One region of the Pseudomonas sp. Arb-4-2C genome, then DNA from elsewhere that is predicted to be linked to it. Evidence: predicted binding sites of a transcription regulator. Region 1 holds the regulator's gene; the other holds the start of a gene.
The links. The regulator sigma-54, encoded in region 1, starts transcription at its own class of promoters, with help from an activator protein. The targets are predictions, from matches to a motif close to ANTGGCATNNANNTTGCTNT.
Positions count from the first base shown of each region.

Region 2: a site for sigma-54 is predicted at 4,208-4,227, ahead of AC0J41_RS07255 (circularly permuted type 2 ATP-grasp protein). Genes of this name have one in related genera too.

Region 1 is NZ_CM146899.1:604,694-612,323, forward strand. It holds gene AC0J41_RS02580 (HPr family phosphocarrier protein) at 1-230, opposite strand, end outside; gene rapZ (RNase adapter RapZ) at 246-1,103, opposite strand; gene ptsN (PTS IIA-like nitrogen regulatory protein PtsN) at 1,106-1,570, opposite strand; gene hpf (ribosome hibernation-promoting factor, HPF/YfiA family) at 1,583-1,891, opposite strand; gene AC0J41_RS02600 (RNA polymerase factor sigma-54) at 1,965-3,458, opposite strand; gene lptB (LPS export ABC transporter ATP-binding protein) at 3,647-4,372, opposite strand; gene lptA (lipopolysaccharide transport periplasmic protein LptA) at 4,372-4,917, opposite strand; gene lptC (LPS export ABC transporter periplasmic protein LptC) at 4,904-5,476, opposite strand; gene AC0J41_RS02620 (KdsC family phosphatase) at 5,485-6,009, opposite strand; gene AC0J41_RS02625 (KpsF/GutQ family sugar-phosphate isomerase) at 6,009-6,983, opposite strand; gene AC0J41_RS02630 (ATP-binding cassette domain-containing protein) at 7,259-7,630, shown strand, end outside.
Region 2 is NZ_CM146899.1:1,566,831-1,574,460, reverse strand. It holds gene AC0J41_RS07270 (c-type cytochrome) at 69-890, shown strand; gene AC0J41_RS07265 (transglutaminase family protein) at 1,003-1,806, opposite strand; gene AC0J41_RS07260 (alpha-E domain-containing protein) at 1,803-2,753, opposite strand; gene AC0J41_RS07255 (circularly permuted type 2 ATP-grasp protein) at 2,766-4,175, opposite strand; gene AC0J41_RS07250 (ribonuclease E inhibitor RraB) at 4,651-4,998, opposite strand; gene AC0J41_RS07245 (hypothetical protein) at 5,209-5,442, opposite strand; gene speE (polyamine aminopropyltransferase) at 5,676-6,551, opposite strand; gene AC0J41_RS07235 (PLDc N-terminal domain-containing protein) at 6,788-6,979, opposite strand; gene AC0J41_RS07230 (hypothetical protein) at 7,051-7,581, opposite strand.

The DNA of each region.
Region 1 (7,630 bases):
TCCAGCGCTTCCTGCTCCTGATGGCCTTCAGTACTCAGATAGATTTTCGTGCCCTTGCCGGCGGCGAGCATCATCATCGCCATGATGCTTTTGCCATCCACCGTGGTTTCAGGGGTGCGACCCACTCTGATGGTGCAATCCGGGTACTGGCCCGCCACGCCAACGAACTTGGCCGACGCGCGGGCATGCAAGCCCAGTTTGTTGATGATTTCGATTTCCAGAGCAGGCATCGCGGTGTGAATCCTTTAAGTGAGGTCGCGGTGGCGAACCTGGACGTTCTTCAGGGTTTTCTGCAGGGCCTGACCCAGGCGTTCAGTCAGGTAAACGGAGCGGTGATGCCCGCCGGTGCAGCCAATGGCAATGGTGACGTAGGCGCGGTTACTCGCGGCGAAGCGCGGTAGCCATTTATTCAGATAGCCGTAGATGTCCTGAAACATCTCCTCGACTTCGGGCTGCGCCGCCAGGTAATCGGCGACCGGTGCATCGAGACCCGATTGCGCGCGAAGTTCCGGCTTCCAGTACGGGTTGGGCAGGCAGCGTACGTCGAACACCAGATCGGCATCCACCGGCATGCCGCGCTTGAAGCCGAACGACTCGACCAGAAAGGCCGTGCCCGGCTCCGGTTGGTTCAGCAGGCGCAGCTTGATGGTGTCGCGCAGCTGGTACAGATTCAGGTTGGTGGTGTTGACCTTGAGGTCGGCCAGGTCGGCAATCGGACCGAGCAGGGCGGTTTCGTCATTGATGGCTTCGGCCAGCGAGCGATTGGCAGTGCTCAGTGGGTGGCGCCGACGGGTTTCCGAGAAACGCTTGAGCAGGGTTTCCTCATCGGCATCCAGATAGAGCACATCGCACTGGATGTGGCGGCTGCGGACTTCTTCCAACAGCTCCGGGAAGCGCGACAGATGGCTCGGCAGGTTGCGGGCATCGATCGAGACGGCCACCAGCGGCTGGGCCAGTTCGGTGTGAATCAGGGCGCGCTCGGCCAATTCAGGCAACAGGCCGGCCGGCAGGTTGTCGATGCAGTAGTAGCCGTTGTCCTCAAGGACATCCAGGGCGGTACTTTTACCCGAGCCGGAGCGGCCGCTGACGATGATCAAACGCATGATTAGTGACCGTTCTGCTCGCTCAGGACGACCTGATACAAGGCTTCGTTACTCGGTGCGCTACGCAGTTTTTCGCGCACTTCCTTGCGATCGAGCATGCTGGCGATCTGGCGCAGTAATTCCAGGTGAGCATCGGTGGCTGCTTCCGGGACCAGCAGAACAAACAGCAGGTCAACCGGTGCGCCGTCGATTGCATCGAAATCGATGGGGGCATCAAGGTGCATCAATGCGCTGATAGGCGCTTCGCAGCCTTTGAGGCGACAGTGGGGAATGGCGATGCCGTTGCCGAAACCGGTGGAGCCGAGTTTCTCACGGGCGATCAGCGCTTCGAAGACGTCCTGCATCTCCAGATCCGGCACTTCGCGGGCGATCAGGTTGGCAATCTGTTCGAGGGCTTTCTTTTTACTGCCGCCCGGCACGTTCACCAGGGAACGGCCGGGGGTCAGGATACTTTCAAGTCGGATCATGGGTTGGGGGTGTTAACGACCTGTTGCGCCCTGAAGGAGGCTCTGGGTCTTTTCCTTATGCTTTTTGAGTTGGCGATCCAGCTTGTCGGTCAGTGAGTCGATCGCAGCGTACATGTCGGTATCTTCTGCGTTGGCGACCACTTCGCTGCCGGGAATATGCAAGGTGGCTTCGATTTTCTGCTTCAGCTTTTCGACGCACATCGTGACTTGCACGTTGGTGATCTTGTCGAAATGGCGCTCCAATCGTTCGAGTTTCTCGTTGATGTAGGTGCGCAGCGGTTCGGTCACTTCCAGTTGGTGTCCACTGATGTTGACTTGCATACAGCTTCTCCTTCGTTGCCAGTGCATAAAGCGGCAGGCTGAATAGCCTGCCACTGGAACGCTGTAACGTGGCTTACATCAACCGCTTGCGTTCGCTCGAAGGCGCGATCCCGAGGGATTCACGGTACTTGGCGACGGTGCGGCGAGCCACCTGAATGCCTTGTGCCTCCAGTAAACCAGCGATCTTGCTGTCACTCAACGGCTTTTTCTGATTTTCCGCTGCAACCAGTTTTTTGATGATCGCGCGGATCGCTGTAGACGAGCATTCGCCGCCTTCGGAGGTGCTGACGTGGCTGGAGAAAAAGTATTTCAGTTCATAAATACCGCGCGGGGTATGCATGAATTTCTGGGTGGTGACCCGGGAAATCGTCGATTCGTGCATGCCCACCGCCTCGGCGATGTCGTGCAGGACCAACGGCTTCATGGCTTCGTCGCCGTATTCCAGGAAGCCGCGCTGATGCTCGACGATCTGGGTGGCGACCTTCATCAGGGTTTCGTTGCGGCTTTGCAGGCTCTTGATGAACCAGCGCGCTTCCTGCAACTGATTGCGCATGAAGGTGTTGTCGGCGCTGGTGTCGGCACGGCGCACGAAGCCGGCGTACTGGGCGTTGACCCGCAGGCGTGGCACCGATTCCTGGTTCAGCTCGACCAGCCAGCGTTCGTTGTCCTTGCGCACGATGACATCGGGCACCACGTACTCGGCTTCGGTCGATTCGATTTGTGAACCCGGGCGTGGGTTGAGGCTCTGTACCAGTTCGATGACCTGGCGCAGTTCATCTTCCTTGAGCTTCATGCGCCGCATCAACTGGCTGTAGTCGCGACTGCCGAGCAGATCGATGTAATCGCTGACCAGACGCTTGGCTTCGTTCAGCCACGGGGTCTTGGCTGGTAGCTGGCGCAGTTGCAGCAGCAGGCATTCGCCGAGGTTGCGGGCGCCGATGCCGGCCGGTTCGAACTGCTGGATGCGGTGCAGCACGGCCTCGATCTCGTCCAGCTCGATGTCGAGCTCCGGATCAAAGGCGTCGAGAATTTCTTCAAGGGTTTCGTCGAGGTAGCCCTGATTATTGATGCAGTCGATCAGGGTCACGGCGATCAGGCGGTCGGTATCGGACATCGGCGCCAGGTTCAATTGCCACAGCAGATGGCTTTGCAGGCTTTCCCCGGCGGAAGTGCGGGTGGTGAAGTCCCACTCGTCATCATCGCTGCTGGGCAGGCTGCTGGCGCTGGTCTGGTAGACGTCTTCCCAGGCGGTGTCGACGGGCAATTCGTTAGGGATGCGCTCGTTCCATTCGCCATCTTCCAGGTTGTCCACCGTCGGTGCGGTTTCCTGATAGGAGGGTTCCTGAATCTCGGTGTTGGGCTTTTGTTCGGCGTTGTCGGCCAAAGGATCGGAGTTGTCGAAGTCGTCGCCTTCTTCCTGGCGTTCGAGCATCGGATTGGATTCCAGGGCCTCCTGGATTTCCTGTTGCAGGTCCAGGGTCGACAATTGGAGCAGGCGGATGGCCTGTTGCAGCTGCGGTGTCATCGTCAGCTGCTGGCCCATTCTCAAGACTAGCGATGGTTTCATGGCAGGGGCTTAACACCTTATTCGCCGGCGCGCATGCGCCATCCACTACAGGGCGCCGGAGCGCCAAACTTAAGCAAATTATATGCCTGAAACTGTCGTGTTTGCCTAGAGCGCTGTAACAATAAAAGCGTATAAAACTTCGCTTCAACGTTACAGCACTCGGACGGCTGGCCGAATGCGATTGCGCTTTAGAGGCGGAACTCGTGGCCCAGGTACACTTCCTTGACCAGATCGTTGGCCAGGATGGTCGCGGCGTCACCTTCGGCGATCAGTTGACCGTCGTTGACGATGTAGGCGGTTTCGCAGATATCCAGGGTCTCACGCACGTTGTGGTCGGTGATCAGTACACCGATGCCCTTGGCCTTGAGGTGGTGGATGATCTGCTTGATGTCGCCGACCGAGATCGGGTCGACACCGGCGAACGGTTCGTCGAGCAGGATGAATTTCGGTGCGGTGGCCAAGGCGCGGGCGATTTCCACCCGGCGGCGCTCACCACCGGACAGGCTCATGCCCAGGTTGTCGCGAATGTGGCTGATGTGGAATTCCTGCAGCAGGCTTTCCAGCTCCTTGCGACGACCGGCCTTGTCGAGTTCCGTGCGGGTCTCGAGGATGGCCATGATGTTGTCGGCCACCGACAGTTTGCGGAAGATCGACGCTTCTTGCGGCAGATAGCCGATACCGGCCTTGGCGCGGCCGTGCATTGGCTGGTGGCTGACGTCCAGATCATCGATCAGCACGCGGCCCTGATCGGCCTGCACCAGGCCGACGATCATGTAGAAGCAGGTGGTCTTGCCGGCGCCGTTCGGGCCGAGCAGGCCGACGATCTGGCCGCTGTCGATCGACAGGCTGACGTCACGCACGACCTGGCGGCTTTTATAGGCCTTGGCCAGGTGCTGAGCTTTCAGAGTTGCCATTACTGGGTCTTCTCGTCGGTTTTCTTCTTCGGCTGGATCACCATGTCGATGCGCGGACGCGTTTCGGTGACTTTATTGCCGGTAGCGCGACCGGCGCTGGCCAGTTTTCTCACCGTGTCGTAAACGATTTTCTCGCCTTGGGTGGTGTTGTTGTCCTTGTCGACAACCTTGGCCTTGTCGATCAGCACGACGCGGTTTTGCGCGGCGTGGTACTGGATCGTCACGCCCCAGCCCTGTACAGGCTTGGTATCGCCCTGGGTCTGCAGTTGCTCGAAGTAGGCAAGGTTGCCCACCGACGTCACGACGTCGATGTCACCGGTCGGGGTGCGGGTGATGGTCACCGTGTTGCCTTTAACGATCATCGAACCCTGGGTGATGATCACGTCACCTTTATAGGTGGCGATGCCATTCTTGTCGTCCAGTTGGGCGTCGTCGGCCTGAATGCGGATAGGTTGCTGCTGATCGTTCGGCAGAGCCCAGGCGCTCACGCTTCCCAGTGCTGCGCCCAGACTGAGCAAAATAGGGAGGGTTTTAACGAGCCTCATACTGTCCTCTTACGTTCGATTGCAGGTGTATCCTGCTTTCCTTCAAATACGCCTTCATTCCCACGCCAGTCGATACACCGCCAGCACCGTCGATTCTAACGGGTTGCTCGGTCTGCGCATATTGCTGCTGAGGGAACACCGTCATGCGTGTGCTGGTGATCAGGGTGTCGCGGTTCTTTTCATCGGTGCGCTTGATGCGTACCGAGTCGATCAGTTCTACCTGGGTGCCGTCAGGATTGACTTCGCCGCGCTCGCTGGTCACGTGCCACGGGAACTCGGTGCCACGGAACATGTTCAGGTCGGGTTTGGTGACCAGGGTCACGTCCGTCGCTTTCAGGTGCTCGGCCTTGTCGGACGTCATTTCGTACTGCAGCTTGCCGTCTGGAAGGTATTGCAGGGTATGCGTGTTGGTCGCGTACCAGTCGATGGCCGTGTCTTCGACCTTGACCGGGGGTTTGTCGAGGAAGCGTTCAGGGCTGATGTTCCAGTAGCCGACCGCTGCAAACATTGCAGCGATGCAGCCGAACAGCAGGAAGTTGCGAAATTTTTTGCTAAACATGTTTTGGCTCACAGGTACGCGGCATTGGCCGCATCGAGGCGGCCCTGGGCGCGCAGGATCAATTCGCAGAATTCGCGGGCGGCACCTTCGCCACCACGGGCCCGCGTGACGCCATGGGCGTGCTCGCGTACGAAATCGGCGGCATTGGCGACGGCCATGCCCAGGCCTACGCGGCGGATGACCGGCAGGTCTGGCAAGTCGTCACCGAGATAGGCGACCTGTTCATAGCTTAGGCCCAGTTGCTGCAGAAGACCGTCCAGAACCACCAATTTGTCTTCGCGCCCCTGAAACAGGTGCGGGATACCGAGGTTTTTCGCCCGGCGCTCAACCACCGGGGTCTTGCGGCCACTGATGATCGCGGTTTCGACACCGGCGTTCATCAGCATTTTGATGCCCTGGCCGTCGAGGGTGTTGAAGGTCTTGAATTCGCTGCCGTCTTCGAGGAAATACAGGCGCCCGTCAGTGAGCACACCGTCGACGTCGAACACCGCCAGTTTGATCGCTTTGCCGCGCTGCAGCAGGTCGGTTGTCATTACATCACTCCTGCACGCAGCAGATCGGAGAGGTTGAAGGCGCCGATCGGGCGATCTTCTTCGTCCACGACCACCAGGGCGTTGATTCGGTGGTCTTCCATGATTTTCAGGGCTTCGGCAGCGAGCATCTCGGGCCGTGAAGTCTTGCCGTGTGCGGTCATGACCTGGTCGATGGTGGCACTGCGGATGTCGATGCTGCGATCCAGCGTGCGACGCAAGTCGCCGTCGGTGAAGATCCCGGCCAGTTTGCCGTCGGCCTCAAGGATCACGGTCATGCCCAGACCCTTGCGGGTCATTTCCATGAGTGCGTCCTTGAGCAGGGTGCCGCGTTGCACCTGCGGCAGTTCCTGGCCTGCGTGCATGACGTTTTCCACTTTCAGCAACAGACGTCGGCCCAGCGCACCACCCGGGTGGGAAAACGCGAAATCTTCAGCGGTAAAGCCACGGGCTTCCAACAGTGCCACGGCCAGTGCGTCGCCCATGACCAGCGCGGCGGTTGTCGAGGAAGTCGGCGCCAGGTTCAGCGGACAGGCTTCGTGCTCGACATGCACGTTGAGGTTGACTTCGGCGGCCTTGGCCAGCGGCGACTGAGGATTGCCGGTCACGCTGATCAACTGGATACCCAGGCGTTTGATCAGTGGCAGCAGGGTGACGATTTCGTTGGTCGAACCGGAGTTGGACAAGGCCAGGATCACGTCGTCGCGGGTGATCATGCCCATGTCACCGTGGCTGGCTTCGGCCGGGTGGACGAAAAACGCCGGGGTGCCGGTGCTGGCCAGGGTCGCGGCAATCTTGTTGCCGACATGCCCGGACTTGCCCATGCCGACCACGACCACACGGCCTTTGCTGGCCAGAATCATCTCGCAAGCGCGTACGAAATCGGCGTCGATATGGGGCAACAAGCCTTGTACGGCTTCCACTTCGAGGCGGATGGTGCGTTGTGCCGATTGAATCAGGTCGCTGGATTGGCTCATGTCAGAAATCGTATAGCCCGATGAAAAGGCGGCGATTATAGCGGTTATGTTGAAAAGCCTCACGTAAGTTCGTCGTGCTTTGTCATTCCTCGTAACCAAAACACTTAAAAAGTGCCGTCAGGCCTGTCATATCGCTGAACGCGGACGGGCATGGGCCTTGGGCGCTTGGCGTTTGCAGTGATATAGTTCGCCGCCAGTTCGGCCCGCCCGCGAGGTATGTGCTTTCCAAGGAAAGCCAGGCGTCCGAGTGAGAGGCTGCATCGCAAGGAGTTTAGATGAGTGCCGATAACGCCTACGCGGTCGAGCTGAAGGGAGTCTCCTTCAAGCGCGGTGCGCGCAGCATTTTCAATAACGTCGATATTCGCATCCCGCGTGGCAAGGTCACCGGCATCATGGGGCCTTCCGGGTGTGGCAAGACTACCTTGCTGCGTTTGATGGGTGCGCAATTGCGTCCCTCCAGCGGGGAAGTCTGGGTCAACGGTCAGAACCTGCCGACGCTGTCGCGCAGTGATCTGTTCGATGCGCGAAAGCACATGGGCGTGCTGTTTCAGAGTGGCGCGCTGTTCACCGATCTCGATGTTTTCGAGAACGTCGCTTTCCCCCTGCGTGTTCATACCCAATTGCCGGATGAGATGATCCGCGACATC
Region 2 (7,630 bases), 960 kb from region 1:
ACATAAAATGTGACTGGCCCGCTACCCGGGCCAGCGTGGCTGTGCCAACCTTTGCGCACTTGCACGACATGGACGGCGATCTCTTGAAAACGCTTATTGTGTTCTGGGCCTTGCTGCTGAGCATGCCTTTGTCTGCCGCACAGCTGGATTTACAGCTGGGCTCCACCAGCCGCACTTGGCAGACCGCGGAACTGCTCAAGCATCCGCAGGCGCAAACCCTCACTATAAAAAATGATGTGTCCTACAAAAAGGACATGACTTATCGCGTCGTACCTGTGGCGGCGCTGCTCACCGGCATCAAACCGGACGATCACTTGCAGGCGGTGGCGCTGGACGGATTTGCCGCCGAGCTGAGCGCTGCACCGCTGCTCAACAGCAAGGGCGCACGGGCGTGGCTGGCGATCGAGGACCCGGCGCAGCCGTGGCCACCGCTGTCCGAGGGCAAACACAGTGCAGGGCCGTTCTATCTGGTGTGGACCGACCCGCAAGCCGGCAACATCAGCCCCGAGCAATGGCCGTTCGAAGTGGCGAGCATCAAGCGCATGGCGCCAGTGGCCGAGCGCTTCCCTGCCCTGTTGCCGGATTCCAAACTGAAAACCGATGACCCGGTGAATCAGGGTTTTGCGCTGTTCCAGAAGAACTGCCTGGCCTGCCATCGCTTGAACGGTGCGGGGGACGCGCAGTTCGGACCGGACCTGAACATTCCGTTTAACCCCACCGAGTATTTCGGTGCAGATTTCCTCAAGCGTTACATTCGTGATCCGCAGAGCTTGCGTCAGTGGCCACAGGCGAAAATGCCAGGGTTTTCGGTGGAGGTGTTGCCGGATGGGGATTTGCAGTTGCTGATTGGCTATTTGCAGCACATGGCTGGGCGCAAGGTTAAGCCCTGAACACTATCCCCTTGAAGGAGTGAGCCTGCTCGCGATCGCGGTGGGTCAGTCAAAAATGGTCTGACTGACATACCTCGATCGCGAGCAGGCTCACTCCTACAGGGGATATGCGTTATTGCTGTTGCACGGAGATAACCGGCGTCGGCGAGACAAACACCTTCGCATGCATCTGCTCGCTCCCCCCGCCTCGACGCATGCCGCGTACCGGGCAGGCATCCAGGTAATCCAGGCCCACCGCCAGTTTCAAATGCCGCTCTGGCCGGGCCAGTTCGTTGGTCACGTCAAAGCTGTACCAGGCGTCATCGAGCCACGCTTCAGCCCACGCATGGCTGGCCAGATGCTCGCAATCTTCGCTGTACAGATAACCCGAGACGTAGCGTGACGGGATCCCCAGGCTGCGCGCGCAGGCCAGGAAGGCATGGGTGTGATCCTGGCAAACTCCAGCACGCCCGGCGAAGGCTTCGGCCGCGCTGGTATCGACTTCGGTGGAGCCCGGCGTGTAAGTCATGTGCTGGTTCAAGCCGTGCATCAGATCAATCAGCGCGGTGCGATCCCGTCGCTGCTTGCAGGATTTGTCGGCAAACGCCCGCAACGCCTCGTCGGCCTCGGTCAGGCGGGTGAAGCGCAGGAACGGCAGCGCCGACTGACTCTCGTGTTCGGCTTCGCGCAACTCGTCGATGTCGACCTGGCCGCGCGCACCGATGATGATCGCTTCGTGCGGCTCGTCCATGGTCAGCACATGCAGGATGTTGCCGAACGGATCGAGCTGGGCGCGCACCGGACGCGGCAGGTCGAGCTGCCAGCTCAACACGTGCTGACGCTCGCTGTCGTGCGGGGTCAGGCGCAGATACTGGATGCTCGCCCGCACCTGATCTTCATAGTGATAGGTGGTCTCGTGGCTTATGGAAAGTCTCATGCAGCCTCCAGGTATGAACTGTGAATGGCGTTGCCCAGCTGGCGCACCAGCGGGATGAATTCGGTGAGCCAGGCGTGCAGGCCTTCGGCAAGGATTTCGTTGATCCCGGTGTAACGCAGACGCGCGTCCATTTCAGCGGCCAGGCGCTGCGCCGGACGGCCGTTCGCCCCAGGTAACTGGGCGAGGATCTGGTCGATTTCCTCGGTGCAGGCCCGCAACGAGCGCGGCACATCGGCGCGCAACAGCAGCAGTTCGGCGACATGCCGGGCACCGGGGGCATCACGGTAGATCTCGGTGTAGGCCTCGAACGATGAAAGAGCCCTCAGCAGCGCACTCCACTGGTAATAGGCGTGGGCAGTGCCGTCACTGACGGCTTCGGCCTGATCGCCGGCCATTTCATAGCGCGCGTCGAGCAGTCGCAACGTGTTGTCCGCGCGCTCGATGAAGGTGCCGAGGCGAATGAAGCGGAACGCATCGTTGCGCATGATGGTGCCGTAGGACGCACCACGAAACAGGTGCGAGCGTTCCTTGATCCACTCGCAGAAACGGCTCATGCCGTAACGGCCGAGGCCCTGCTCGGCGATCCCGCGAATCTCCAGCCACGTGGCGTTGATGTTTTCCCACATGTCCGCGGTGATCCGCCCGCGCACCGCATGTGCACTGGCCCGCGCTGCGCCCAGGCAGCTGTAGATGCTCGCCGGGTTGGCCGCATCGAGGGCGAAAAAGTGCAGCAGGCGCTCGGCGTGCAGCTCACCGTGGCGCTCCAGGTAATCGTCGAGGGTACCGGTGATCAACAACGGCATGGCCAGTTCGTGCAGACCGTCGCCGCGACCGTCCTGCGGCATCAGCGACAGCGAATAGCTGACATCGAGCATCCGTGCGAGGTTTTCCGCCCGCTCCAGGTAACGCGACATCCAGTACAGATCCGAGGCAGTTCTACTTAGCATGGCAAGCTTCCTTCAATCCTCGACCACCCAGGTGTCCTTGGTTCCGCCGCCCTGGGAGGAGTTCACCACCAGGGAGCCTTCACGCAGGGCGACACGGGTCAAACCGCCGGGCACAACCCGGGTTTCACGTCCGGACAAGACGAACGGACGCAGGTCGATATGGCGCGGCGCAATGCCGTTTTCGACAAAGGTCGGACAGGTTGACAGCGACAGCGTCGGCTGCGCGATGTACGCGTGAGGCTTGGCTTTGATCCGCTCGCGGAATGCATCGATTTCCGCGGTCGTCGCCGCTGGCCCTACCAACATCCCGTAACCGCCGGAGCCCTGGGTTTCCTTGACCACCAGATCCGGAAGATTGGCCAGCACGTGGGAAAGTTCCGAGGGGTTGCGGCACTGCCAGGTCGGCACGTTCTTCAGGATCGGTTCTTCGTCGAGGTAGAAACGGATCATCTCGGTGACAAACGGGTAGACCGATTTGTCGTCCGCCACGCCGGTACCGATGGCGTTGGCCAGTACTACGTTGCCCGAACGATACGACGACAACAGCCCTGGCACGCCGAGCATCGAGTCCGGGCGGAATGCCAGCGGGTCGAGGAACGCGTCATCGAGACGGCGATAGATCACGTCCACCGCTTTCGGCCCGTCGGTGGTGCGCATGAAGACCTTGTCGTCACGCACGAACAGGTCCGCGCCCTCCACCAGTTCGACGCCCATTTCCCGCGCCAGAAACGCGTGTTCGAAGAATGCACTGTTGAAGCGCCCCGGCGTCAGCACCACCACGCTCGGGTCGTCGATCGGGCTTGAGCTTTTGAGGGTGTCGAGCAACAGGTTCGGATAATGGTCGATGGGCGCGATGCGCTGCGCGGCGAACAGCTCCGGGAACAGGCGCATCATCATCTTGCGGTCTTCGAGCATGTAGCTCACGCCGCTCGGAGTGCGCAGGTTGTCTTCGAGCACGTAGTAAGTGCCGTCGCCGTCGCGCACCAGATCGACACCGGAAATGTGCGAATAGATATCGCGGTGCAGGTCCAGGCCCTGCATCGCCAACTGGTACTGCTCGTTGGCCAGCACCTGTTCGGCGGGGATGATCCCGGCCTTGATGATGCGTTGCTCGTGATAAAGGTCGGCGAGGAACATGTTCAACGCCTTGACGCGCTGGATGCAGCCACGCTCGACGATCCGCCACTCGCTGGCGGGAATGCTGCGCGGAATGGTGTCGAAAGGAATCAGGCGCTCGGTGCCCTGCTCGTCCCCATAGAGCGTGAAGGTGATGCCGGCCCGGTGGAACAGCAGATCGGCCTCGCGTCGCCGTTGTGCCAGCAACTCGTCAGGCGTGTCGGCCAGCCAGCGGGCGAACTCCCGGTAATGCGGGCGGACCTGGCCGCCGGCATCGTACATTTCATCAAAATAGGTGCGGATCATGCCGTACTCTTTGTCACCCGGACCTACAGGCCTTCGCAAGGCCCGTGCCAGCGGCATAAACGCTTTGATTTCAATCGGTTGGATAATCACGCCAGCCACACCGCACCATTGCTGTGCGGCAAATGCCCCAACCTGATCGCCCCCGCCTCATTGCGACGCAGTGCTGTCGCCTATCACCAGCATAGTCAGAGTTGATTTCACTGCTTGCGCCGGGCTGCGGATAATCGGCGCATCCGCTGAAAACTTCCCCACTGAAGGCTTCAGCCTCACTGATCCGGACTGCCAGCGCAGTCCCCGCAGGCCGTAACCCTGACCGGTTTCCTCTCCTTATCGGTCTTCCCTTTAGCCACCCTCTCCGGTGGCTTTTTTTTGCCCGGGATTCTTGTTTCAGGGTTTTGCCACGGATGGTTCGGCGGCCAGAAACGACAACGGCCAACCCGAAGGTCAGCCGTTGCTCAATACCTGAAACCAGAGATCAGTTCAGACGATGGCGATTACGCACCTCCTGCTTCACGCCCCAGCCTTCGATGATGCCGCCCAGCGGCTCGACCACGGCAGAAAAGCCTTGCTCGAAGTCGCCGATGTCGTCATAGGTTGCGTACATGACTTTGCTCAATTCCAGCGACCAGGCGCCATCGTCGCGCGCACTGACCTGGGCATTGATGGATTCACCGCGAAATTTGCCTGCTGCTCTGCGCGCCCGCTCCTCGTCCGGGAAAATGGCGTAGAACTCGATGGGATGGAATCGGGAAAAGTCGAAACCGCCTTCTTTCATGCGGCGCAATACATTGCTGCTGATGTCTTCTTGATAGGCTGTGCTCATGAATCGTCCCCCTCGGATAGATGGATAGACTTTCCGTATTCCCGCCCCGGGCCTCTGGCCAAAGTACTGCGACAACGTGGTTGCACGCGGGAAACAAGCATGTAGCTGACAAGACCAGACCTTAGCGATTCGTTCGCTGATCTCGCTTGCAGAGTAGCCTCAAGACAGAGGCGCTGCCAAGGCCTGGCGTATCGGGTGACAAGAAGAATTTCAGATTGGGGTGATGCTGCGGATTTCGATGCTGTTCTGGGATTTCAGGCTTTTCACCCCGGCATCGGCGGTGCGGCCTTCCAGATCGTTCATATCCAGTTCGGCGGCCACGGGCAGGAGCCGTTCCTTGATCAGGCGTGCGGCCTCGTCATCACTGGGGCATTCCGCGCGCTCGAACACCTCATCGACAATTTCACCATGATCGTCCACGAAAGTGACTTTCCACTTTTGCATCGGTGCCTCCTCGATCAAACCCGCAAATGGGCTTACTACTATCTCGACTTTTGGCGAGATTGATCGTTCAAAAGGATTGCATCCGCCGAACATGAAAAAAAATACATCTACTGTGCCGTCGAGCTTCTGTGGGAGCGGGCTCGCTCGCGAAAGCGCTGGATCATTCAACAAATATGTCGAATAACAGGACGCCTTCGCGAGCAAGCCTGCTCCCACAGGGGTTTTGCAAGGTTTTAGTCGTTGCTTGGCTTGTTGATCGCCTGCAGCACGTACTGCGGCAGCGCGAATGCGCCGATGTGGATTTCCGGGTTGTAGTAGCGGGTGACGATGCCACTGCCAATGAAGCGCTGTTGCAGGGTTTCACGGCTCAGCTTGCGGTAGGCCGGGTTGGTCGAACCCCAGGCGAAGGTCATCGAACCACCGATGTAGGTCGGCACGGCCGCCTGATAGAAGTGCCAGTCCGGGAACAGGCTGCGCAGGCGACCGGAGGTGGTTTTGACTTCGTCGATCTGCATGAACGGCGTGCCGTTCTGGGTCACCAGGATGCCGCCATCGTTCAGGCAGCGATGGCAAGCCTGGTAGAAGTTTTCCGAGAACAGCACTTCGCCCGGGCCGATCGGATCGGTGGAGTCGGAGATGATCACGTCGAACTTTTCAGTAGTGGTGGCGACGAAACGCATGCCGTCGTCGATCACCAGGTTCAGCCGTGGATCGTCGTAGGCGCCCTTGGAATGGTCAGGCAGGAATTCCTTGCACATGTCGACCACGGTGCCGTCGATCTCGACCATGGTGATGTGCTCGACGCCGGCGTGCTTGGTCACTTCGCGCAGCATGCCACCGTCGCCGCCGCCGATGATCAGCACGCGTTTGGCGGTGCCATGGGCAAGGATCGGCACATGGGTGAGCATTTCGTGGTAGATGAATTCATCGGCTTCGGTGGTCTGGATCACGCCGTCCAGCGCCATTACCCGACCCATGCGCGGGTTCTGGAAGATCACCAGGTGCTGGTGTTCGGTGCGCACTTCGTGCAGCAGTTTTTCCATGCGAAAACGCTGGCCGTAGCCTTCGTAGAGGGTTTCCAGGTATTCGCTGGTCTTGGTGACGGTCATGGTCAAGTGCTCCGATGAATGCGCAGGCGTTGATCGTGGGGACGATTGCCCGGGAAAGGCGCGCATTCTACGTTGCCGAAGATGACAGGTCGAACCTCAGTTCATCGGCCAACCACAATCCCTTGTAGGAGTGAGCCTGCTCGCGATAGCGCTCTTTCAGTCACAGGTTCAGTGACTGTGGAATAGCTATCGCGAGCAGGCTCACTCCTACAAAGGGTAATGCGGTGTTCTCAGGATCAGATCCGCACGTTGCCCCGTGGCCCGGCGATCGCCCAGATGATCAGGCCGAGCACCGGCAGGAGGATGATCAGCAGGACCCAGAGGATTTTCATCCCGGTCTCGGCGCCGCTTTTCAGCACGTTGATGATGGCCCAGATGTCGAGGGCAAGAATGATCAGGCCGATCAGACCATTGAACGTGGAACCCATGGTGTCACTCCAGAATAGTGGCTTGCACTTTTAGGATAGACGGTCGCGCGCAGGGTTCCCTTTTATTGCGTTCAGACGTGAACAGCGACCTTCAGGGCTTCCAGCGACGGCGCCGCAGCAATGCCGACCTGAGCGCACAACTCCAGCACCCGTGGTACGTCGTTGCCGTAGACCAGTACCACTTGCAGCTCGTCGTCGAGCAATTGGCTGAAGTTCATCAGTGTGTAACCGCCGTTTTCCTTGTTCAGGCTGCTCATCTGCACCTGGATGCGGTTGAGGGCGGTCAGCGCTTCGGTCTTGGCCAGTTGTTTGGGCTTGAGGTTGAAGTCGATGCCCGGGCCGAACGACGCGACGATCTGCGCGAACAGGTCAACGTAGGTGTCGGCCTGGAACAGCACGGTCTCTGGCAGGCTGCCGACCACCACCCACTCGCCCAGCGGGATCGGGAACGTGTCGTCGTAGTTGATATCGGGGTTGGCTGTCAGAAAAGCATCGGCATCGGCGTAGGCCTGCGCGGCCTCGTCGGCCACGTTCAGTATCTCGTCCTCGCCCATGCAGCCGGAGCTGATTTTGCTGATGAGTTCGACGAGTGCGGCTTTCATGAGGGCGGATCCTGTGACGAAGGTGAATTTCGAGGGCGCGAAGGATAGC